DNA from 2 places in the Veillonella dispar genome. Region 2 is predicted to be linked to the other one. Evidence: a T-box and tRNA genes for the amino acid it is inferred to sense, from the RefSeq annotation. Region 2 holds a T-box; the other holds one or more tRNA genes.
What was found. A T-box is a leader RNA that pairs with one kind of tRNA and senses whether it is charged. The one in region 2 lies ahead of thrS (threonine--tRNA ligase), so its partner is inferred to be a tRNA-Thr.
Positions count from the first base shown of each region.

Region 1: it encodes a tRNA-Thr, which carries the amino acid that the T-box ahead of thrS (threonine--tRNA ligase) is inferred to sense. The anticodon was not compared.

Region 1 is NZ_LR134375.1:1,696,704-1,708,970, reverse strand. It holds gene sdaAA (L-serine ammonia-lyase, iron-sulfur-dependent, subunit alpha) at 1-737, shown strand, start outside; gene EL171_RS08060 (CCA tRNA nucleotidyltransferase) at 806-2,224, shown strand; gene EL171_RS08055 (penicillin-binding transpeptidase domain-containing protein) at 2,224-4,191, shown strand; gene EL171_RS08050 (bifunctional 5,10-methylenetetrahydrofolate dehydrogenase/5,10-methenyltetrahydrofolate cyclohydrolase) at 4,310-5,137, shown strand; gene hypA (hydrogenase maturation nickel metallochaperone HypA) at 5,130-5,471, shown strand; gene hypB (hydrogenase nickel incorporation protein HypB) at 5,487-6,140, shown strand; gene EL171_RS08035 (hypothetical protein) at 6,137-7,546, shown strand; gene brxF (BREX-3 system P-loop-containing protein BrxF) at 7,575-8,039, shown strand; partial or broken gene EL171_RS08025 (undecaprenyl-diphosphate phosphatase) at 8,116-8,765, shown strand; tRNA gene EL171_RS08020 (tRNA-Thr) at 8,950-9,025, shown strand; tRNA gene EL171_RS08015 (tRNA-Tyr) at 9,036-9,120, shown strand; tRNA gene EL171_RS08010 (tRNA-Met) at 9,126-9,201, shown strand; tRNA gene EL171_RS08005 (tRNA-Thr) at 9,234-9,309, shown strand; tRNA gene EL171_RS08000 (tRNA-Met) at 9,315-9,391, shown strand; gene tuf (elongation factor Tu) at 9,632-10,819, shown strand; gene EL171_RS07990 (nitric-oxide reductase large subunit) at 10,997-12,267, shown strand, end outside.
Region 2 is NZ_LR134375.1:754,442-766,708, forward strand. It holds gene EL171_RS03450 (O-methyltransferase) at 1-287, shown strand, start outside; gene EL171_RS03455 (peptidase U32 family protein) at 287-1,528, shown strand; gene EL171_RS03460 (DUF4911 domain-containing protein) at 1,531-1,806, shown strand; gene EL171_RS03465 (hypothetical protein) at 1,817-2,806, shown strand; T-box leader at 2,977-3,209, shown strand; gene thrS (threonine--tRNA ligase) at 3,283-5,193, shown strand; gene EL171_RS03475 (MFS transporter) at 5,415-6,620, shown strand; gene EL171_RS03480 (DASS family sodium-coupled anion symporter) at 6,753-8,246, opposite strand; gene infC (translation initiation factor IF-3) at 8,650-9,168, shown strand; gene rpmI (50S ribosomal protein L35) at 9,190-9,387, shown strand; gene rplT (50S ribosomal protein L20) at 9,434-9,784, shown strand; gene EL171_RS03500 (hypothetical protein) at 9,907-10,452, shown strand; gene EL171_RS03505 (PdaC/SigV domain-containing protein) at 10,598-11,239, shown strand; gene EL171_RS09925 (hypothetical protein) at 11,361-11,597, opposite strand; gene EL171_RS03510 (hypothetical protein) at 11,709-12,267, shown strand, end outside.

The DNA.
Region 1 (12,267 bases), 940 kb from region 2:
AGCATCGTTTAGACATCTTTGAAGGTTCTATTCAAGATGGTATAGACTATGCAGAAAAAACAGCGTCTGGTATGTCCGGTGGCCAGGCAGCACAGCTTAATGGACAAACACCAAGATTTATGAGTGATATTGCGTACAAAGCTATGACCTATGCTATTGCTGTTAATGAAGCAAATGCAAAGATGTTCCGCATTGTTGCGTGCCCTACGGCTGGATCTTGTGGTGTTATGCCTGGTGCGGTGAAAGCAGTAGCGGACCATTACAAGCTAGATAGAGCAACTATGGTAAAGGGCTTCTTGGCTGCCTCTGGCATTGGCAATGTCGTAGCGAATCGCGCTTGTGTGGCCGGTGCCGTTGGCGGTTGCCAAGCAGAAATTGGTACGGCCGCTTGTATGGCTGCCGGTGCTATTGTAGAAATGATGGGTGGTACGCCTCGTCAAGTAGGACATGCTATCGCATTGTGCATGAAAAACTTATTGGGCCTTGCCTGTGATCCAGTAGCAGGGCTTGTAGAGGTACCGTGCGTTAAACGTAATGGTTTCTATGCAGTTCATGCCATTACTGCATCTGAATTGGCTTTGATGAATATTGAAAGTCAAATTCCACCAGATGAAGTTATTGAAGCAATGAATAATATCGGTCGCGCTATGCCAGCAGCATTGCGTGAAACAAGTGATGGCGGCCTTGCGGTAACACCGACGGGTACAGCTATTGCAGAACGAGTGCAATCCTTATAGGATTGCACTTTTTTCATGCTTTCATTTGTAGTAAAATAAAGGTTAGACTAGTTCAGAAAGGAGTGTGCATGATGGAACAAGCCAATCGAATATTGACTGTATTAGAAGAAGCAGGTTATGAAGCCTATATCATTGGCGGAGCAGTGCGTGATATTTTGATGCATCAAAAGCCTCATGACTTTGATATTGTGACGTCTGCACGCCCTGATACGGTAATTGAAGTCCTACGCGGTCAAGATATTCAAACGACAGACTTAGTAGGAAAATCTTTTGGTGTAGTAGTAGCTACACTAGAAGGAAAGCAATATGAAATTGCAACGTATCGCACTGAACGATATGGAGCGGATAGTCATCGACCAGAAGAAATCGCTTATGCCGATACCTTGGAGGAAGACGTGTTGCGTCGCGACTTTACGGTCAATGGCATGGCGATGAATCGTTTTGGTGAGGTCATAGACCTAGTAGGGGGACGTCGAGATATCAAGCATAAGACATTGCGAACCATTGGCAATGCACAGCAACGCTTCGAAGAAGACGCATTGCGATTATTTAGAGCATGCCGCTTTGTGGCAAAGCTAGATTTCTTACCTACCGAAGACTTATTAGAAGCTATGCCAAAGGCATTTTATCGTGTGCCTGGGTTATCTCTTGAGAGAGTCCGTAGTGAACTGGACCGACTCATGTTAGAGCCCGCTGTGGCTAAGGGCCTTGATGTATTAGTACAATCTCGCTTGGCCGAGTGCTCTTGTCGCGTTGTAGAAAATGGCGTGGCTCGTGAAGTGCCTATTTTACCAGAGCTATACCATCTTGTGAATTTACCACAAGAAAAAGACTTTCACGAATTTGATGGTTGGTATCATACATTAGCCGTTGTATCTCATACAGAACCAGATTTAACATTACGTTGGGGTGCACTGTTACACGATGTAGCAAAGGGGATGCCTACGGTGCGTGCTGTGGTGAATGGTCGCCTCACAGATCGTGGTCATGATACATTAGGGGCTGAAATGACAGAAACATTACTTACTCGTTTAGGTTACCCTAAGAGTTTTGTGCGCCGTGTAGCTTGGATTGTAAAAAATCATATGCGCTTTCACTATTTTGTACAAAATGGGGAAGCTAATGAGAAGAAGTGGATCCGTAAAGAGGCTCGCAGCGGTGAGTTTCGAGATAGTCAAATTATGCGAATTGCATGGGAACAATTATCTAAGGTTTGTGCTGCCGATGTATTAGGCTGTGGGAAGCCTTATGCATCGACGGATGGCACCTTAGCCTTTGGTGAATGTATGGCAGATCTTAGCCTAGAGATGCCTATCCATACAAAGGATTTAAATTATGACGAACGAGTTATTAAGCTTGCAGGGAAAAAAGTGGGGGAAGGATTGCAGTATTTATTAGGTCAGGTTCAAAATGGGGTGATTCCCAATGAACCAGATGCATTATATGATGCATTAGACCATAAGTTACGCCGTCCAGTGGAGAAATGATGAAGTTATTAAATAAAGCGTTATTACGCATGAGTGATTGGAGTCGCACTACGTGGTGCCTTGCCATACTCATGACCGTTGCCTTCGTCCTTATCGGGCGTTTAGCACAGTTACAGGTCTTTGATACCTTTGACCTAGAGAAGAAAAACTTATTACAAGTTCAAGTAGATAGAAAATTACAATCGCCGCGCGGTACAATCTATGACCGTAATGGCAAGCCTTTGGCGATGAGTGTAGTTACAAAATCTTTATATGCGGATCCGAAGATGATTAAACAGTCTCCTCAAGAGATTGCGGATCTCATCTCACCGTACGTAACGATGTCAAAAGAGAATATTGTGAAAGCTTTGCAAGAGGATACCGCCTTTGTCTGGTTGAATCGTATGATGGATGCAGACAAATCAAAAGGGGTACAACAAGTTATTAAGGATAATAATATTGCAGGCCTTAATTTCGTTGAAGAATCTAAGCGCTATTATCCAAATGGTGTCTTAGCGGCACAAGTATTAGGCTTTGTCGGTACTGATGATAAAGGCCTTGATGGGCTAGAAATGGTTCTTGATGACGAATTAAAGGGGGGCGTACAACAAGAAATTGTAGCTACTGATAATAAAGGGAATGCCATCTTTGGTTCCGTACTATCTAAATTTTTACCAGATAAGGGTAAAAGTGTAACCTTAACCATCGATGCAACAATTCAATTTATTGCAGAACGCGCTCTTGATAAGGCGATGGTTGATACAGGAGCTAAGCATGCCAGCGTTATCGTTATGGATCCAAAGAACGGTGAAATATTAGCGATGGCCAATCGTCCAAGTTATGATCCTAATAACTACAACCAAAGTGGTGAAGAGGCTTTCAAAAATATTGCGGTTACCAATTTATATGAACCAGGCTCTACATTCAAACCTATCATTGCATCTGCAGCTCTTGCAGCAGGCAAATGGAAGTTAGACACTGTGTATAACGATAAAGGGGCCTTCGCTGCCAATGGACATATCATTAGAAACTGGAATGGTGAGGGATATGGTCCTGTTCGTTTGCTAGATATTTTGAAGTACTCTATTAATACTGGTATGGCTGAAATTGGTACATTAACAGGCGCAGATATTCTCTCGAAATATGTACGTGATTATGGCTTTGGTTCTGAAACAGGTATTGAATTGCCTGGTGAAGGAGCAGGTATTTTGTATAATCCAGAGGATATGAGTAAGCTAGACGTTGCGACTATGTCCATCGGTCAAGGTATTGCGGTTACACCATTACAAATGGTTCGCGCCTTTGGTGCACTTTCTAATGGTGGGGCTATGATGAAACCACATATCATCAAGTCTTATAGTAACTCTCAAGGCGATGTTACAAGTACGACTGAAACATCTGTTGTGGGACAACCAGTTCCGGCGGAAACCGCTAAAACCATTGTAGATATTCTAGAAAAAGAAGTATCCGAAGGTGGCGGTACAAAAGCGATGGTAGAAGGTTATCACTTCGGCGGTAAAACTGGTACGGCGGAAAAACTAGATACCAAACATGGCGGTTATCTCGACGGACAATACATTGCGTCCTTTATTGGCTTTGGCCCTGTAGAGGATCCAAAATTTGTAGTTCTTGTCGTTATTGATGACCCACAAAAGGGTTCTATTTATGGTGGTCAAATTGCAGCCCCTGTATTTAAGGACATCGTATCTCAACTTGTACGGTATTACCAAATGAGTCCGTATGTTAAAGAAAGTACACCAGTAGCTGTTAAAGCTGCTAATACATTACCTGAACCAAAACCGGGAAGTGATGGTTCTGTTACATTGCCTAACTTTACTGGTTTTACCTATGGTGAAGTGCGTGATTGGTTACATAAGGCGGGACTTGCCTTTAAACCGGATGGAACTGGTACGGCTACATCTCAAGATGAAAGTAGCGGTACAACTGTTCAGGCTGGTACAGCAATTACTGTTCATTTCCGTAGATAAAACGAATTCGGTCATAATTAGAAATTATAGACAGTTCGTTATATAATAGAATAAGAGACTTAGGTGCCTCTCCGGAGGCACCTTATTTTATAGATAGTTTGAATGAATGGAGATACACATGATTGAATTACGCGGTAAAGCAGTAGCAGATGCTCACAAGGCGATTTTACAAGAAAAAGTTGCAGCAGTAGGCGACTCTGTAATTACTATGGCAGTATTACTCGTTGGTGAAGACCATGGGGCTCATATGTATGCTACATTTATGGAAAAGACAGCTAAGAACTTTGGCTATGGCTTTGTATTAAAGGAATTACCTGAAACGGCTACACAGGATGAAGTAGTTACAGCATTGCAAGAATTAAATAATGATGCGGTTGTTCATGGAATTTTACCGTTAATGCCGATGCCTAAACACATTGATACAGAGGCTCTTATTGATATGCTAGATCCTAAAAAAGATATCGATGGTTTAACTACGTACAATATTGGCCTTGTAACTGCAGGTAAAGGTGGTTTTGCCCCTTGTACTGCTAAGGCGTGCATGGCAATTTTGAATCACTACGATATTCCTGTAGAGGGGAAACATGTGGTAGTAATCGGTCGTAGCCAAGTTATTGGCAAACCAGTAGCTCTTATGACCCTTGGTGCACATGGTACTGTTACAATGTGCCATTCTAGAACTCCTGATTTGGCAGAGCAAGTAAAACGAGGCGATATCGTCATTGCTGCAGCGGGTCGTGCTCATATGATTACAGCAGATATGATTAAGCCAGGTGCTGTTGTTATCGATGTAGGCATTAATGAACTAGAAGGTAAGACGGTAGGCGATGTTGATTATGAAGCGGTAAAAGATATTGCGTCTGCAATTACTCCAGTACCTGGTGGTGTAGGCTCTGTAACGACTACTATGATGCTTGAAGCTGTATATGAGGCATACCATGCATGAGATGTCTATAGCAGAAGGCATACTTGATGTAGCCCTCGATACGTTACGCCAACACGATGCATCTGTGATTCATTCTGTTCAACTCGATTTGGGTCTTATGAGTGGCGTGGAACCAGATTCGCTTCTTTTCTGTTGGGAAGCCGTTACAAAGGGGACCGCCGCAGAAGGCTCACGTATTGAAATCAACACCATTCCTATTGAAGGAAAGTGCTTGGATTGTGATAAAACATTTCCTGTAGAAAATTATAAATTTATCTGTCCGTATTGTGACAGTCATTTCGTACAAACCATTGGTGGCCGTGAACTACAAGTGACCTCCATGGATATCGATTGATAGAAAGGTTAGGACATGCAAGTTCAAGTTAAAACTAATGTATTGGCAAAAAATGATGCCATTGCAGAGTCCTTACAACAGTTGTTTAAGGAAAAAAATATTTTTGTATTTAATCTATTAGGTTCTCCAGGAGCTGGTAAAACATCTCTGTTAGAGGCAACTTTACATGATTTGAAAAAAGATTACCGCCTTGCTGTTATTGAAGGTGATTTATTTACTGCTAAGGATGCGGAACGGATTCATGAATTAGGAGTTCCTGTTATTCAAATCAATACAGTGGGAGGTTGCCATCTTGATGCACAAATGATTCAAGATGCACTAGGTGATTTAAATCTTGATGAACTGGATATGATCATTATCGAGAATGTAGGTAACCTTGTATGCCCTGCAGAATTTGAGATTGGTGAAAGCATGAAAGTAACTGTATTATCTGTTACTGAAGGTGAAGATAAGCCTCTTAAATACCCATTAATCTTTAAAGAGTCAAAGGCTATTCTCATTAATAAGATAGATTTATTGCCTTATGTACCATTTAAAAAAGACAAGGCAATACAAGATATACGTAATTTGAATCCAACAGGAGAGATTTTTGAAGTAAGTTGCACGGCCCATAATGGGTTAGAGCCATGGTTGACATGGTTGCGTGCGCAATTGGAGAGTAATCGATGAATCATTCTATTAAGAGCCGTATCGTAGCGGCACTTTTAGTTGGCCTATCTGCTACAACGGTAGGGTATGCGGCAGAACCGGCTATTTCCACAGTGAAACCGACGGCTGTAGAAGCTACAGAGGATACAAATGATGCGGCAGCTACTGCTGCACCTGTAGAAACGGTGGAACCTGATGCGGCTAATTCTGTTGCGTATATAGATAATGCACCGATTAAAGCCGTTAAAATTGATACAAAAATAAAGAAGGAAAACACAAAAACAGGTTGGTTGGCCGAACAAATGGCAGTTACCGAGTTTGGTGATTCCATACAATTTTGGCAAGCAGCTAGCGAAAATGAAGGATCCTTGCCTAGTGTAACGCAAAATAATTTGGCGGATATCGGCAAGTCCTATACGGCTAATAATTTACCAACCATAGGGTCTGAAGATGATTATGCCATTGATGGGTACCGCTTAGGTGATCAGTTTGTAGCACCTAAAGATGTAGAAAAAACGGTAGTGCGTGATAACTTTACGACGTACTATATGAAAGATTTGGAGGTAACCGTATATACGGGACCTACTCAAGAACGATTGATAAACAATCAATTGCGAGGTCAAGGGGCTACCTATTTCTTTGAGCCAAATACTATTACTAATATTCATAGTACGAAAAAAGGCGCCCGTACTGTACGCGATATAGGTGTGGGTAGTACGCGCATGGAATTGGTATTTGCTTATGGCAGTCCTAATGCGATGTGGCGTGACTTGAAAAATGAAAGCTATATTTTCCTTTATGAAGGTCATTCCGAAAATTCATTGTCTCGAAAAAAGGACTTTAACGGCTCGATAGAGAATACAAATAATAATAGCCAACAACAATCTATGTTAGGACAACAGAAAGAATATATTGCTTTCACCATCAAACAAAGCAATGTAGAAGCTGTTGATATGATTAGTGGTCAAGTATGGCCAAGATTTGGATTACCTAAAGCTCCAGTATATGATTTCGAAGCTGGTAAGTTGACTGCTGATGATTTTGTATTGCGTGGCTATAAATTGAATGATCATTTTGTTAATGATCCAAATAACGACTGGAAACATCAAGGTATGTTGTTTGGTTCCACCTTTATTGGATATAACGAATATGGTGTAAGTGTTGATAAAAAAAATCTTATCAATCGCGTATTGTTAAACATTTACACACCTACCCGTCGTGGCATCGCGATGGGCGATACTAAGTATCTATTGCTCTTTGTGTATGGTATGCCAACTCGTATCGTTGAATCTACAACAAATGCGGGCACGTCTACCGTATATGAATATAAAAATCCAGCGGCAAGCGATTCATATTTACAGTTTGCCCTAGATGATAAAAACCAATATATCAAATCCGTTATGTTATCTGACCGTCCAGTTAAGTAGGATTGGTCACAGCGAGGAGGCAAAGGATATGGTTACTGTTCAAGATGTAAGAGAACGTTGGGAAAAAATTCAAGGTGATGATGAACGCATATTGTTTATCGTTGGTGGTCCTGGTTCTGGTAAAAGTTTGCTAATTCGTGAATTGTCTGAGCAAAAAGGTTGGAAGTACTTAGAAGCGAAACAACTTATTGAAGAAGAATTTTTGTTAGTACCTCGTGATGAAAGACCACAATTGGCAGAAGAAGTAATTCGCCGTGCATTAAGTCGTAGTGATACAGAAGTGGTGCTCATCGATGGTATTAATGTGTTGTTTGCACCGATTTTAAATTTAAATCCTCTTGAACTATTAAAGACTATTAGTAAAACATATCCGATTGTTGTAGGTTGGCGTGGTCATCTCGAAGGTGATCAATTATACTTAGAACACAATAATGATCCAAAACATGCGGTTGTAACAGTTACTAAACCTGAACGTGTTATGGTTATTGATTAATTAAAGCTATATTGATTACTGAGGGCATTATATATTGCCATGAGTTATGACCGCATTTATAAAGGTAGGTGATATCATGGAACAATATATAATTGCCCTCATTTTGGGTATTATAGAAGGTATAACCGAATGCATTCCTGTATCTAGTACAGGTCATATGATTATTATTGGGCATATGCTTAATTTTGAAGCCGCCCATGCCGATGTATTTGAAGTGTTTATTCAAATTGGGGCTATTCTTGCTATATATACACATTATAGACGGACCTTTAATAGCTTTTTAAAACGGAAGAATTGGATTAAAACTCGTGGCGTATCTCTATTACATATTGGGGCAGGTGTGCTACCTGTATTAACAGCGGGCTATCTTTTACAATATATTATTAAAGGGTATCTATTTGGGCCAATTCCTGTCATAGTAGGCCTTGTGCGACCATTGCGGGAGGCATGTTGATTGGATGTACGCGTAGAGCTGCCGCTGATTTTTCTTTTATTATGGCTGTACCTGTTATGATCATTGTTTGCGTGTATGATTTGTTACGGGTAATCCATTTACTAGAACTAAATGATATTATTATGTTTGCCATTGGCACATTAGTATCGTATATAGTAGGGTATATCACTGTAAAAGTATTTTTATGGTATTTAAATCGCTCTTCATTATCTTCCTTTGGATATTATAGAATTATTGTTGCTATACTAGCGATTATCTACCTTTATCTATGATTGCCGATGAGGAAAAAATGAAGTTTAAAAAGTTTAGAAAAAATACTTGCATAGGGTATCGTTTCATGTTATTATGATTAAGCACTAAGGGTTACCGCAGTGAACGAAAAAACTTCAAAAAAGCTTTTAAAAAGTTCTTGACACTTAGTGAGGCGGATGATAAAATACATCTTGTCGTAATGATGCTGGCGTAGCTCAATTGGTAGAGCAGCTGACTTGTAATCAGCAGGTTGTGGGTTCAATTCCTATCGCCAGCTCCATTTTATTTTTGGAGGGATTCCCGAGCGGCCAAAGGGAGCAGACTGTAAATCTGCCGTCTTCGACTTCGAAGGTTCGAATCCTTCTCCCTCCACCATTTATAGCGGGGTGGAGCAGTTGGTAGCTCGTCGGGCTCATAACCCGAAGGTCGCAGGTTCAAGTCCTGTCCCCGCAACCACAAAAATTCACAGTGAAATGATCGTTCATTGTGCTGGTGTAGCTCAGTCGGCAGAGCGTATCCTTGGTAAGGATAAGGTCACCGGTTCAATCCCGGTCACTAGCTCCATACATGGCGGCATAGCTCAGTTGGCTAGAGCAATCGGTTCATACCCGGTGTGTCCGCGGTTCAAATCCGTGTGCCGCCACCATTAAACCTCACGTTGGTGAGGATTTTTTATTTTCCATAAAATATAAATTGAAGCTGATGAGTGTAAAGATTACATTTGTCAGTTTTTTTATTTTAGAAGAATATTTGTATTTTTAGAAGTTTTTCTATATATGGTATAATAATGTATAAGGGAATCTTATATTCCATTGATAAATTAGGGTTAATATATTATATTAATACTAGAATGTAATTTGTTTTTGTGAAGGAGGATACAATCCTAATGGCAAAAGAAAAATTTGAACGTACGAAACCGCATGTTAACATTGGTACAATCGGTCACGTTGACCATGGTAAAACTACTTTGACAGCTGCAATCACTAAAGTATTAGCTGAAAAAGGTCAAGCTGAATTCCAAGATTACAGCAACATCGATAAAGCTCCAGAAGAACGTGAACGTGGTATCACAATCAACACTGCACACGTTGAGTATGAAACTGCTAACCGTCACTATGCACACGTTGACTGCCCAGGCCATGCTGACTATGTTAAAAACATGATCACTGGTGCGGCTCAAATGGACGGCGCTATCTTGGTATGTTCCGCAGCTGACGGCCCTATGCCTCAAACTCGCGAACACATCTTGTTGGCTCGCCAAGTTGGTGTTCCTGCAATCGTAGTATTCTTGAACAAAGCTGACATGGTTGACGACGAAGAATTGATCGAATTAGTAGAAATGGAAGTTCGTGAACTTCTTTCTTCCTACGAATTCCCTGGCGACGAAGTACCTATCGTTGTAGGTTCCGCTTTGAAAGCTTTGGAAGGCGACGCTCAATATGTAGCTAAAATCGACGAATTGATGGACGCTGTAGACTCCTACATCCCAACTCCAGTTCGTGATACTGACAAACCTTTCTTGATGCCTGTGGAAGACGTATTCACAATCACTGGTCGTGGTACAGTAGCAACTGGCCGTGTTGAACGTGGTCAAGTAAACGTAGGCGACACAGTAGAAGTTGTAGGCTTGAAAGAAAAAGCTGAACAATACGTAGTAACTGGTCTTGAAATGTTCCGTAAAACTTTGGATTCTGCAGTAGCAGGTGATAACGTTGGTGCATTGCTTCGTGGTGTAGACCGCAAAGACATCGAACGTGGTCAAGTATTGGCTAAACCAGGTTCCATCAACCCACACACAAAATTCAAAGCAGAAGTATACGTATTGACTAAAGAAGAAGGTGGCCGTCATACTCCATTCTTCTCCAACTACCGTCCACAATTCTACTTCCGTACAACAGACGTAACAGGTGTTGTAAACCTTCCTGAAGGTGTAGAAATGTGTATGCCTGGCGATAACGTAACAATGGATATCGAATTGATCACTCCAATCGCTATCGAAGAAGGTCTTCGTTTCGCGATCCGCGAAGGTGGCCATACAGTAGGCGCTGGCGTTGTAACTGAAATCGAAGGTTAATTCATAATCTTTGTAGTAAATAGGACCCCGTTTGGGGTCCTATTTTTGTATTAACTTATATATTGATTATTGTATTTGTAACCAAAGATACAGAATTATTCTGCTAATAGTGTTATTATAATCTCAAGGAGGGCAAAGGCCCTCCTTTTGTGTTTTTATAGAAAAGGAGGTAATGTGATGGGTGAATACAAAAAGTATTGGATAGCCGTAGTAGCCGTACTTATTATTGGTTTTTCAATCCTTGGTTATCTAGGTACTGATGTGTATCATCAAGCACCGCCAGTACCGACTGCGTATGTATCTCAAGATGGACAAGTCTTGTTCACTAAGGAAGATATTTTACATGGTCAATCGGCATGGCAATCTACAGGTGGTCAATCGGTAGGGACCGTTTTAGGTCATGGCGCATATCAAGCACCTGACTGGACTGCAGATTGGTTGCATAAAGAAGTATCTATAATGCTGGATATTAAATCTCAAGAGGCATTTGGGGTTCTTTATAACCAATTGGGAACTGCACAACAAGCAGCAGTTAAAGAAGTTGTAAAAGAAGAATATTTAGGTAGTGCTGTTCGCGATGATGGAACTGTGGTTTTATCTCCAGAACGCATTACGGCGATGAATATTACAGGTCGTTATTTTGTTGAGTTGTACGGTGATAACCCTGAGTTAACATTGACTCGTGATCATTTTGCAATGAAGGATAACACACTACCTGAGTTACAAGATCGCATTGATATGGCACGCTTCTTCTTCTGGACTACTTGGATGGCCTCTACGCAACGTCCTGGTACGGATGCAACGTATACAAACAACTGGCCACATGAACCTTTGTTGGATCATAATCCTACACCTGAAAGTATCGCATGGTCTGTTGTGAGTGTTATTATCTTATTATGTGGCATTGGTGTAGTTGTATGGTTATGGGCCTTTGGTAAAAAGGATGATGAGCATGCACTGGTTCTGCCAATAGAAGATCCAATTAGCAAGATTACTTTAACTCCATCTCAACGTGCATTAGGTAAATATTTATTTACAATCTTAGCACTGTTCTTATTCCAATTGGGGATGGGCGGCATTATTGCTCACTACACTGTAGAAGGCCAAGCGTTCTATGGTATTCCATTGGCACAATATTTCCCTTATTCTATTGCGCGTACATGGCATATTCAAGCGTCCTTGTTCTGGATTGCTATGGCATTCTTGAGCGCTGGTTTATTCTTGGCACCAATCATTAATGGTGGTAAGGATCCTAAATATCAAAAGCTAGGTGTAGATATTTTATTCTGGGCGCTTGTAGTCCTCGTAGTTGGTTCCTTCGCTGGCACATATTTAGGTGTAGCACATCAAATTCCAGCAGCCTGGAATTTCCTTCTCGGACACCAAGGTTACGAATATATAGAACTAGGACGTATTTGGCAATGGATTGAATACATTGGTATTCTATT
Region 2 (12,267 bases):
CCGGTGAATATGATCTAGTATTTTTAGATGGTCCCAAAGGACAATATCTTAAACAATTAGAACTCATTTTGCCTCATGTGAAAGAAGGAGGCGTTATCCTCGCAGACAATGTACTTTTTAGAGGTTATGTAAGAGGCGATAAGGAGCCGCCAAAACGGTTTAAGACTATCGTAAAACGGTTAAAAGAATACTTAACGTATGTTGAAAATAAAGAATTGTTTAACACCACCATCTATCCAATGGGGGATGGTATGAGTGTGAGTGTGTGGAAAGGGCACAACAAATAATGGCAGAACATTTTATGGAATTGCTTTGTCCAGCCGGTAATATGGACAAGCTTAAAATGGCTATTCGCTACGGTGCGGATGCTGTATATTGTGCAGGCAAACGTTTTGGCTTGCGCGCAGGTAACTCTAATTTCTCCGACGAGGAATTAAAGGAAGCTGTAGAATTCGTACATGCGCATGGTAAAAAAATCCATGTAACATGTAATATCATTCCTCATAATGAGGACTTTGAAGGTTTAGAGGATTATTTGAAATTCCTTGAAAGTATCGGTGTTGATGCAATCATCGTTGCTGACATGGGTATTTTCAGCCTTGCTAAACGCGTGGCTCCAGGCCTTGAACTTCACGTAAGTACACAAGCATCTACTACAAACTGGCACACAGTTCAAATGTGGAAAGAATTGGGTGCTACACGTGTAGTAGCAGCTCGTGAAGTGTCTTTGGCTGACCTTAAAGAAATGAAGGACAATGTAGACATCGAAATCGAATCCTTCGTACATGGCTCCATGTGTATTTCTTACTCTGGTCGTTGTCTATTGTCTAACTACATGACAGGCAATCGTGATGCGAACCGCGGTCAATGTTCTCAATCTTGCCGTTGGAAATATTCCCTTGTTGAATCCAACCGACCTGGTGAATATTATCCAATTGAAGAAGATGAACATGGCACATATATCTTTAACTCTAAAGACTTGTGCTTGATTCACCGCATTCCTGATTTATATGAAGCTGGTATTGATAGCCTTAAAATTGAAGGCCGTATGAAATCCGTTCACTATTGTGCAACAGTAGCAAAGGTATACCGTACAGCTATCGATACATATCTTAAAGAAGGTAAAGACTGGTATGTTCGTCCAGAATGGATTGCAGAATTAGAAAAGATTTCTCACCGTCCATATACAGATGGTTTTGCAGAAGGCCGTCCTGACGAAACTGCTCAAAACTATGGTAAATCTACAAATACGCAAAGCCATGATTTCATCGGTTTAGTTTTGGGTTATAACGAAGAAGAAAAATACGTTGATCTTGAACAACGTAATAACTTTAAGGTAGGCGATAAAGTAGAATTCTGCCAACCTAAGGGTGAGCTTGTTGAGACTGTAATTGAAAAAATGACAGATGAAGATGGTAACCCAATCGATGTAGCACCACATGCTCAAATGAAAGTGCGCATTTACATGGATACACCACTTGAACCATATTCCATGATGCGTCGTGAGTGCAAACCTAAAGCGGAGTAATTATGCGTGGTACACCATTAGAACCGAGTAAATCTATCGGTGCATTTCCCGATGTACCAGATTTAGAGACCTCTGGAGAAGAGGCGTATGTGTTCTTTCATCTTGAGCCGAAGCATACAAACTATATCAATCGCATCATTGAAGGCTATGAATACTTAGGTGTTATGACCTCTGTAGATACGAGTGGTCGGTGCATGTTGCGCTGCACACCATCTACAAAACCATTAGCTATTGAAGTATTAACTAGCTTATCTGATTATGTCACTATAGAGAAATGAGAGTATATCTATGAAACAATCTATTTTGAAACGTGCATTATTAACAGCTTGCCTTAGTGTATCTATGGCTGGCGTAGCTATGGCGGGCCCAGTAGGTCCTGTTATCATTCCTCAAGCAGGGGATGTAGTAGTCATCAATCATGGTCCTGATATGACTTTCACAGGCAATATTAACTTTGATGTGGAAAGTCAAACTAATAACAACTTACAAATTGGTTCCACTGTGATTCCTAATGTGGTATACGGTGCTGCTTTCAACAAAACGGGTGCTCCAGATACAATTATCCCAGCTCAAACTTACGTGTATGTAGGTACAAAAGATGGAGCGAATGCTTTTACAGAAGCTAGTGATGCAGATAAAAAAGGTGCTAATTGGAATGTAGAAACATTGAAGAAAACTAAGTCTGGCGATGTACAATTGGCAAGCCGTGGCATTCCTGAAAAGCCATTGGCAAACCAAGTAGCTACTATTAAAGACTCCATTATGCTTAGCGCTGTAGATCTCAGTACAACAGAGGTAGGCCGCAATAGCAAGGGCGTTCTATATATGACAGTTCCTAAGGAATTGAAATTAACTGCGGATACAGGTATTCCTGAAGACGTACGGGAAACAATGCCAGCTATGTTCCGTGGTAAAATGGGTGACTCCCTCATGGTAAACCTTATGCCTCTAAATAATGACGAAAAACAACAATTAGCGGCAAACCCACACAATGCTAATGCAATCGTATTTAACCGTGGCATGAGCATGGCTAAAATGATTGGTTCCTCTGCACGTACAAGCAAAGTGTACACATACATGAAAGACCACTATTTGAACCTCGTTATTGTAGCAAAAGATTACGATGATAATGGTGCTCGTGGTAGCGGTGTTATGATGGTGTCTAAACAAGATAACTCTAATGATGTACTCTTAACACTCTACAAAGGCCCAGATCTTTCTAATAGCAAATTAGAAAAAGTAATTGGTGCCATGTTGTCTACAAACTTCAAACGCTAATAGATCTAACAAAATCTTCAAAGTTTAATAGATCTTACAAAACGGCTCGGTATACGGGCCGTTTTCTTTTTGTTTTAGGAGATAAGGGCGTTATGTTGAATTTATAGAATTTATGAAATTTACTATTGAACCGTATTGAATTTTTTAATTCCCTGTGATACTATAATCTAGTAAAAGTTATGCAAAGGACATGATTCTCATATCCCTGTGTACCAGAGAGAGGCTGATGCTGGAAATGCCTTACACATATATCAGAGTTACCCCCTTTAAACTGATTTGTCGAACCTAAGTAGGCAAATACGGCCGCCACCGTTATCGGGCTTAATGAAGTGAATTAACTATACACATATATTCGTATAGGTAGTTAACTAGGGTGGAACCGCGAATGATCTTCGTCCCTTGTTTTGTAGGGATAGAGGGTCTTTTTTTATTACAAAAATCCAGTCTATCCTAGATAATAATTGGAGGAAATTAAAATGGCAGATGTAAAAATCATTTTACCTGATGGTAGTGCTAAGGAATACGCTGCTGGCACTACTCTTGGGGAAGCAGTAAAACAATTATCTAACAGCTTGGCTAAAAAAGTACTAGCTGCAAACGTAAATGGCGAATTAACAGACCTTCGCGAAGAACTTGTTGATGGTTCTGAAGTAGCATTCTTAACATTCGAAGAAGATGGTGGTAAACATACATTGCGCCACACAGCTTCTCATATCTTGGCTCAAGCAGTTAAACGCTTATGGCCTGAGGCTAAATTGGCTATCGGTCCTGCAATCGATAAAGGCTTCTACTATGATATCGATATGGAACATACTTTGACTCCTGAAGATTTGGGTAAAATCGAAAAGGAAATGAGCCGTATTGTAAAAGAAAACTTGCCTATCACTAAATCCGTAATGTCTCGTCAAGAAGCTATCGAGTTCTTCAAATCTAAAAATGAAGACTACAAGGTAGAATTGATCGAAGATCTTCCTGAAGATGCTGTTATCTCTTGCTATGCGCAAGGTGACTTCATCGATCTTTGTGCAGGTCCTCACGTGGCATCCACTGGTAAGGTGAAAGCTTTCAAATTACAAAGCATTGCAGGTGCATACTGGCGCGGCGATGAAAAGAACAAAATGTTGCAACGTATTTACGGTACAGCATTTGAAAAGAAAGAAGAACTTGATGCATACCTTCACTTGCTTGAAGAAGCAGCTAAACGCGACCATCGTAAACTTGGTAAAGAACTTGGCTTGTTCGTTATCAAAGAAGAAGGTCCTGGATTCCCATTCTTCTTACCAAAAGGTATGGCACTTCGCAACGAATTGGAAAACTTCTGGCGTGAAGTTCACCATGAATTTGATTACGAAGAAATTCGTACACCAATCATCTTAAATAAACAATTGTGGGAAACATCTGGTCACTGGTTCCATTACCGTGAAAATATGTACACTACAATTATTGATGATGAAGAATATGCAATTAAACCAATGAACTGCCCAGGCGGTATCTTGGTTTACCAAAACGAAATGCACTCCTACCGTGACTTCCCATTGCGTTACGCTGAACTTGGCTTAGTTCACCGTCATGAATTGTCCGGTGCATTACATGGCTTATTCCGTGTACGTGCGTTTACTCAAGATGATGCTCACGTATTCATGTTGCCAGATCAAATGCAATCTGAATTGATGAAAGTTATCGAATTGTTCGACCGTATTTATAGCCAATTCGGCTTGAAATACCATGTAGAATTATCTACTAAACCAGACAATGCAATGGGTGATGATGCAATCTGGGAAGCAGCTACAGAAGCATTGCGCAATGCCATTGAAGCAAAAGGTATTCCTTACGTAATCAACCCTGGCGACGGTGCTTTCTATGGTCCTAAACTTGACTACCATATCGAAGACTCCTTAGGTCGTACATGGCAATGTGGTACTATCCAATTGGATATGAACTTGCCTGAACGTTTCCAAATTGAATATGTTGGTGAAGATGGTCAAAAACATCGTCCTATCATGATTCACCGTGCATGCTTCGGCTCTATGGAACGTTTCATCGGTATCTTAACTGAACACTATGCAGGTGCATTCCCAACTTGGATGGCTCCTGTACAAGTTAAAATCTTGCCTATCTCTGAAAAACATGTTGAATATGCTAAAGAATTGGCAAAACAAATGCACCGCGACTATGTACGTGTAGAAGTGGATGATCGTAGCGAAAAAATCGGCTACAAAATCCGCCAAGCACAAATGGCAAAAGTTCCTTACATGCTTGTTGTAGGTGATAAAGAAGTTGAAGAAGGTACAGTTAACGTTCGTAAACACGGTGGTGACGAATTAGGTTCCATACCATTCGATGAATTCTTCAATTCCATTAAAATTGAAATAAAAGAACGTAACTAATTGATTTAGATGACTTATCCATCAATATAGTTGATGCGGATATGATGAGTTGTTATATTTAATTGGTTATAATCTAATCTCTTATATGTGTTAAAATAAACATATATAAATTTAGCCCCCATATACTAAGCCTTTCATTAGACTTAAGTCTAGGAGTTGGCCATTTGTATAGTGGGGGCTATCTCTTTAATTGTTACCTGTGAGTAGCGAAAGGAAATATTATGAAAGAAGTAAATTCATACGGCTGGAAAGCAGTCATTGGGTCTTCCATTGGTTATGCAATGGATGGTTTTGATCTCTTGATTTTAGGCTTTATGCTAACCTTAATTTCTGGAGATTTAGGCTTGACTACAGGTCAAGCCGGTTCTCTTGTAACGTGGACCTTGGTAGGTGCCGTACTAGGTGGCTTTATCTTTGGTACCTTGTCCGATAAGTTTGGTCGCGTTCGCGTATTGACTTGGACTATCGTACTTTTTGCGGTATTTACAGGTCTTTGTGCCTTTGCTCAAGGGTATTGGGATCTTCTTATTTACCGTACAATCGCTGGTATTGGTCTAGGTGGTGAATTTGGGATTGGCATGGCACTAGCTGCCGAAGCTTGGCCTGCTAAGCACCGTGCTAAAGCAACAAGTTATGTTGCCCTTGGTTGGCAATTAGGCGTATTAGCGGCCGCTTTGTTAACACCGTTACTCATTCCTATTATTGGGTGGCGCGGGATGTTTATGGTCGGTATTATTCCTGCCTTGGTTGCTTGGGTATTCCGAGCTAAACTACATGAACCAGAAATCTTTGTACAAAGTAAAGAATCTAAGGAACATTCACATACTAACTCTTTCAAGTTATTAGTAAAAGATGTAAGAACAACAAAGACATCTATTGGTGTTGCTATTTTAACATCAGTTCAAAACTTTGGTTATTACGGTATTATGATTTGGTTACCTAATTTCTTAAGTAAGCAATTAGGTTTCTCCCTTACAAAATCCGGTTTATGGACAGCTGTTACTGTATGTGGCATGATGGTTGGTATTTGGCTATTTGGACGTTTGGCAGATAAAATCGGTCGTAAACCTACATTTATTCTATTCCAAGTATGTGCTGTAGCATCTATTTTGATTTACTCTCAACTATCTGATCCAACAGCTATGCTATTTGCTGGGGCAATTTTAGGGGCCTCTGTAAATGGTATGATGGGTGGTTATGGTGCCTTGATGGCAGAAGCATACCCAACAACTGCCCGTGCAACAGCTCAAAATGTACTATTTAACATAGGCCGTGCTGTAGGCGGCTTTAGCCCAATGGTAGTAGGCATGATCATCTCTATGTACTCCTACCAAGTAGCAATTGCATTCCTAGCTATTATCTACGTACTTGATATTCTAGCAACTGTATTCTTAATTCCTGAACTTAAAGGTAAAGAATTAGAATAATGTATTGAATTAATTTAGAGTAAATATATTGTGCTCTTTAGGTTATTAATCAATTGAAAATAGTGAATTTAAAAGGCTCTGTCTTATGACAGAGCCTTTTGGTTTATATATAATTTTTATGAAAGTACAGTATTATGCGATACCAATCCAGTGCCAGTATGTTAGGGCAAATACGAGCATCATAACATAGCCGATGATGGTTAATGGAATGCCTGTAGTCATAAATGTTTTTACGTCGAATGTGTCTGTACCGTAAGCCACCATACCTTGTGGTGAGTTTACTGGTAATACTAGACCGAAGCAGATAGCGTATTGCATGAGCATGGTTACGCCGATTGGGTTAAGACCTTCTGCATTGTGACCTACTACGATGGATATTACGATAGGAATCATAGCAGAGGAGAGGGCTGTAGCAGAGGCAAAGCCTAGGTGAATGACAATGAGGAAGGCAGCCATTACAGCAATTAAAATAAATACGCTGGCGCTTTCAAGGGAGAAAGCATTTACGAATACTTGAGCAAGCCAAGTGGCTGCTTTTGTTTTAAGTAATACAGAGCCAAGGCCGATACCAGCACCAAACATAACGATGGAGCCCCAGTCGATGTTTGGCTGTGCAAACTTCCAATCCATTATGCCAATTTTAGGGAAGAAGAATAATGCAATGGCAATTATTGTTGTAGTCGTTGTGTCGATGGAATGTAGCTTACCCCCAGTAGCCCATAATGCAAGTAGTCCAATAGAGATACATAATAGTTTCTTTTCATCATTGCTCATAGGGCCGATTTCTTGGAGCATTTTAGCGAGCTGTACATCGCCACCTACAAGTTCTTTGAACTCCGGTTTAATTAATGCTTGTGTTAAGAAGTAGGCGATGATAACCATAGTAATAGAGAATGGAGCTGCTGCGGTTAGCCAATCAATCCAACTAATAGAAGTATTCATCTGAGTTTGCATAAAACCTACGGCTACAAGATTTTGTGCAGCCGCTGTTTGGATCATAATATTCCAGAATGTATCGGCCTGTACGGCACCTACCATGAGGAGTGCTGCTACGCGGCTTTTACGTTCAATACCTAAGTTCTCAACAATACCGATGATAATTGGTGCTAAACAGGCAATACGGGCTGTTGCACTCGGTACGAAGAAGGCGAGGATAAGGCCTGTAATAATAACACCTAAATAAATCCGGCTTACTTTAGTACCAACGCTAGACAGTACTAACATGGCAATACGACGATCTAGACCTGTCTTACGCATAGCTACAGAGATAAACATAGCAGCGCCTACGAGAATCATGGCCGGTGAAGAATAACCAGAAATGATGAGTTTTAACGCATTGGCTGTGCCCATAGCCTTAGCAGGTGCTTCTGGATTTGGTGAGAAACCTAATAGTAGCGCCGTAAGCGCTGTAATCATGGTGGCGCTTACTGGATAGGAAACAGCTGATGTCATCCACAGGATGATAGCAAAGGCGAGCACACCGATCATACGATGACCACCGGTAGATAATGTGTCCGGTGTAGGCAATAATAAAATAGCACCTAAAACAATAAAGGATAAAATAAGTCCAATATTTTGAGCCGTTGTACGCGCCTTTTGTGGAGGGGCAGTGGTTGTTACACTCATAATAAAACTCCTTTCTATTTGTATCATAACTATTACTGTATAATAATAAATAAGGTAAACTATATAAGCTAGACTATTCTATAAATATTATTGTATCGTATTTTCTATAGAATTAGTTGTATAATTTATAAGAATATTGTATACATAAAGAGAGAACGGTGTCAGTAAGTATACCTATATACAGAAATTCTAATGTCTGTTATACTATAAGAGTTGTAATAATAAATTTATTGAGAAAGGATCAATATTCTTATTGACTTTCACTATTCGATTTGTTATTATAATTAAGTAATTTATGAAGCAGAGGCCATCCGCCACTCACCTAATACCAAGAAGTATGAGGTTAATATAGAGAACTCTATTCGGATGGTGTTTGCCGTCCGTTTTTTTTATTCTCTTGGAGGTGAACGCTATTAGCAAGGATACACCACGCATTAATGAAGAGATTCGTGCTCGTGAACTTCGTGTCGTAGGTCCTGAAAACGAACAAATCGGCATCATGTCTGGCCGTGAGGCGTTGGCATTAGCTGAAGAAAAGCATCTTGATCTTGTGGAAATTGCACCTAACGCTAAACCACCAGTAGCTCGCATTATGAACTACGGTAAATATCGTTACGAACAACAAAAACGCGAGAAAGAAGCGAAGAAGAAACAAAAAATCGTAACTTTAAAAGAAGTTAAGTTACGTCCACATATTGAAGACCATGACTTTTACGTAAAAATGAAAAACGCATCCAAATTCTTGGGTGAAGGTAATAAAGTAAAAGTAACTATCATGTTCCGCGGTCGTGAACTTTCACATCCAGAACTAGGCATGGCAGTATTGACACGTTTCGCTGAAGAACTCAAAGAAACAGCGTCTATTGAAAAAGCAGCTAAATTAGAAGGTCGTAACATGACCATGATTTTAGTAAGTAAATAATGTTTTGGGAGGATTATAATTATGCCAAAAATTAAAACTCGTCGCGCAGCGGCTAAACGTTTCGCAGTAACTGGTACTGGTGAATTCAAGCGTGCAAAAGCTTTCAAAAGCCACATTCTTGAGAAAAAATCTCCAGCTCGTAAACGTAATTTGCGTAAAGCTACATTGGTTGCAAAAGCTGACCACAAACGCGTAGCTAAATGCTTACCATACGCTTAATCGTTAACTATTAGATCGATATATCGTAATTTAGGAGGAATATACAATGGCAAGAGTGAAAAAGGGCGTTACAGCTCATGCACGTCATAAAAAGATTTTAAAATTAGCTAAAGGTTACCGCGGTACACGTTCTCGTTTGTTCAAAAAAGCTAACGAAACAGTAATGAAAGCGTTGTACTACGCTCGTCGTGACCGTCGTGCGAAAAAACGCGAATTCCGTCAATTGTGGATCGCTCGTATCAACGCAGCGGCTCGCATCAATGGCACAACTTACAGCCGTTTCATCGCTGGTTTGGCTAAAGCAGGCGTTGAAGTTAACCGTAAAATGTTGGCTGACTTGGCAGTTAACGATGCAGCAGCATTCGCTAAACTTGTTGAAGTAGCTAAAAACGCTTAATAGCATAACAATACAGACTAAGGACTCTCTTTGGAGGGTCCTTTTTTGTATGGTGAAAGTATGATATATTGAAAATACATATCGTGTTGTGTAAAAGCGGGCGAATAGAGGAGGCGCAGGCAATGGAACAATTATTTTATCTATTGATACCCTTAGGACTTTGTTTGTTCTATTTAGGTATTAAAAATACGATTCGTTTTGGTAGAGCCAAGATGCTCTATGAAATGCCCTATGTAAATAAAGAAGGCACCTTTACGTTAGAGCGAGCAGGTACGTATGGCCTATGGCTTAGTGGAAAAATGTTTACAAAGGCGCCTATTGGCGAATTTGGTTTTAACTTAGTTGATGAAAAAACGGGAAGGACAATTCCTTTATTTCTATCTATTATGCGCGCCCGAGTTAATGGTATTACTCACTCAAGAATGGAATTATATACCTTTGATGCGGGTCCAGGCACCTATAGACTATCCGTTACAGAAGATCCCTTTGTACTAGATGCAGTTATGAAAAAAGTAGGCGATAAGGTAATTAAAGGTGCTATTGATTATAATCAATTTACTATACAAATCTACACACATACATCCTTTGTTCTAATGTTTATATCAATTTGGATGATTGTACTTGGGCTTCTTAGTGCTGTATTAGGGGGCATTCTTCCTAACATTTAGTGTGAAAGACTAGATAGTCTTGTTATTTTATATAATGAATAAATTATCAGAAAAATAAAATATAAAAGAGGAGTTTTATCATAGCTTGTAGAACTAACACAGTAATGAACCTATTTAAAGGTGTTTGTTAAAAGGAGACATTATTATGGGGATCTTTAAAAAGCTATGTATGACCTCTATGTTAGGTGTTATGTTGGCGGTACCTACGTATGCAACTGTTGTTACAGGTAGTCAATCCGATGTAAACATGGAATTAAAATATCCATTGGTATATACCAATAATATGTTTGCACAAAAAGCAATTAATACAGACATTGCTAACTATGTTTTATATGCAAAATCAGTCTATTACGATCAACATGCATATCAAGTAAAACAAAATTATAAAGTTACCTATGAAGATGCTCAAGTAGTATCTATTTTGTTAACTACCTATCACTATCATGCGGGTAGTGCGCATGGTATGTATAACACTAAAGGCTTAGTATATAACAAGATAACTGGCCAAAGAATTCCACTATATAACTATATAAAAATTGCTAATCCACAACAAATAGAACGGGGCATTAACTCTGGTATTTTGCGCTTCTATAGTGAAGGTCATAAAAAAGCAGACCTACTACCTAACTGGAATGTAGAATATGTTTCTGATAACTACTACTTGAAAGGTAAAGGCGCTATAGGCCTTGTATACCAACCATATGAATTAGGACCATTCTCTTATGGGAATACATTCGTTGAATTCTCACCAAAAGCCATTGAATACTTTAACAGAATGAACTCCTGATAAAAGTATGTTGCCATATTGATCCTAACTGTATTTTGATAAATTAAATAGTATTCTTGTAATATACGACAAAAGCCTATAGTACATTTTAGTACTATAGGCTTTTAGTATACTTACCAAATTATCTTCTATATCCGCCGCATCCTCTAAAATTAGAGTTTGGACCGCAATAATTTTGGTTGTTATTGTTGGATGTTGCATAGTTAGTATTGTTCGTATTGTTATCGGAGTTGTATTGTGTGTTAGTGTTGCAATTGTACTGAGAGTTATTGCATACATAATCGTAAGCAAATCCAGTAGATACAACAGCGGTTACGGCTAAAGCAGTCATGATGAGTATACGTTTTGTAAATTTCATAGTAATTACCTCCTTGTTCCTATATTTATATTATACTACTATGAGTCAAATAAAATATGATATTCTATATATATAATATTGGGGAGACATTATGTGAAAGGATGAGAGTTTATGATGAAACGTGCGTTAATGGCTGCACTATGTTTTAGTTTTGTGACATTAGGTAGCCAAGCAATTGATATTAATATACCAGGTGCAGATCCTACAATTTCAAAGGATGCATATCAAAACTATCGTAAGTCGGATGCTACAGCTAAGCAAATGGAGTCTGACGTAAATACTATGATAAGAAAACAATATGCTGATAATAAGCCTAAAAACTGGTCTATAGATGAATTAGTTTACTTTGCAGAGGAATTAAATCACTCTGCAGGCTTTTCATCTTCTGTGTTTATTTTAAAGAATGATGGAGCAAATATAAAGTTTACAATTCCTTCAGGTAGTCGATTCGGAGTAACTATTAAAGGGGATCCTATGACTACAGAAGTAAAACGGGGCAATTTTATCTTTAATGAAGGTAATTTAAAATACTCGATTCACAAGGAAAAAGAAGGAAACTCTAAGGCCAATACATTCTCATATCCGACCATTAAAAATGGTTCATGGGAAGTTAGACAAAATCAAAAGGGAACTTTAGAAGGAGTCCTAAGCTTTAGAATGAAAGCTGATC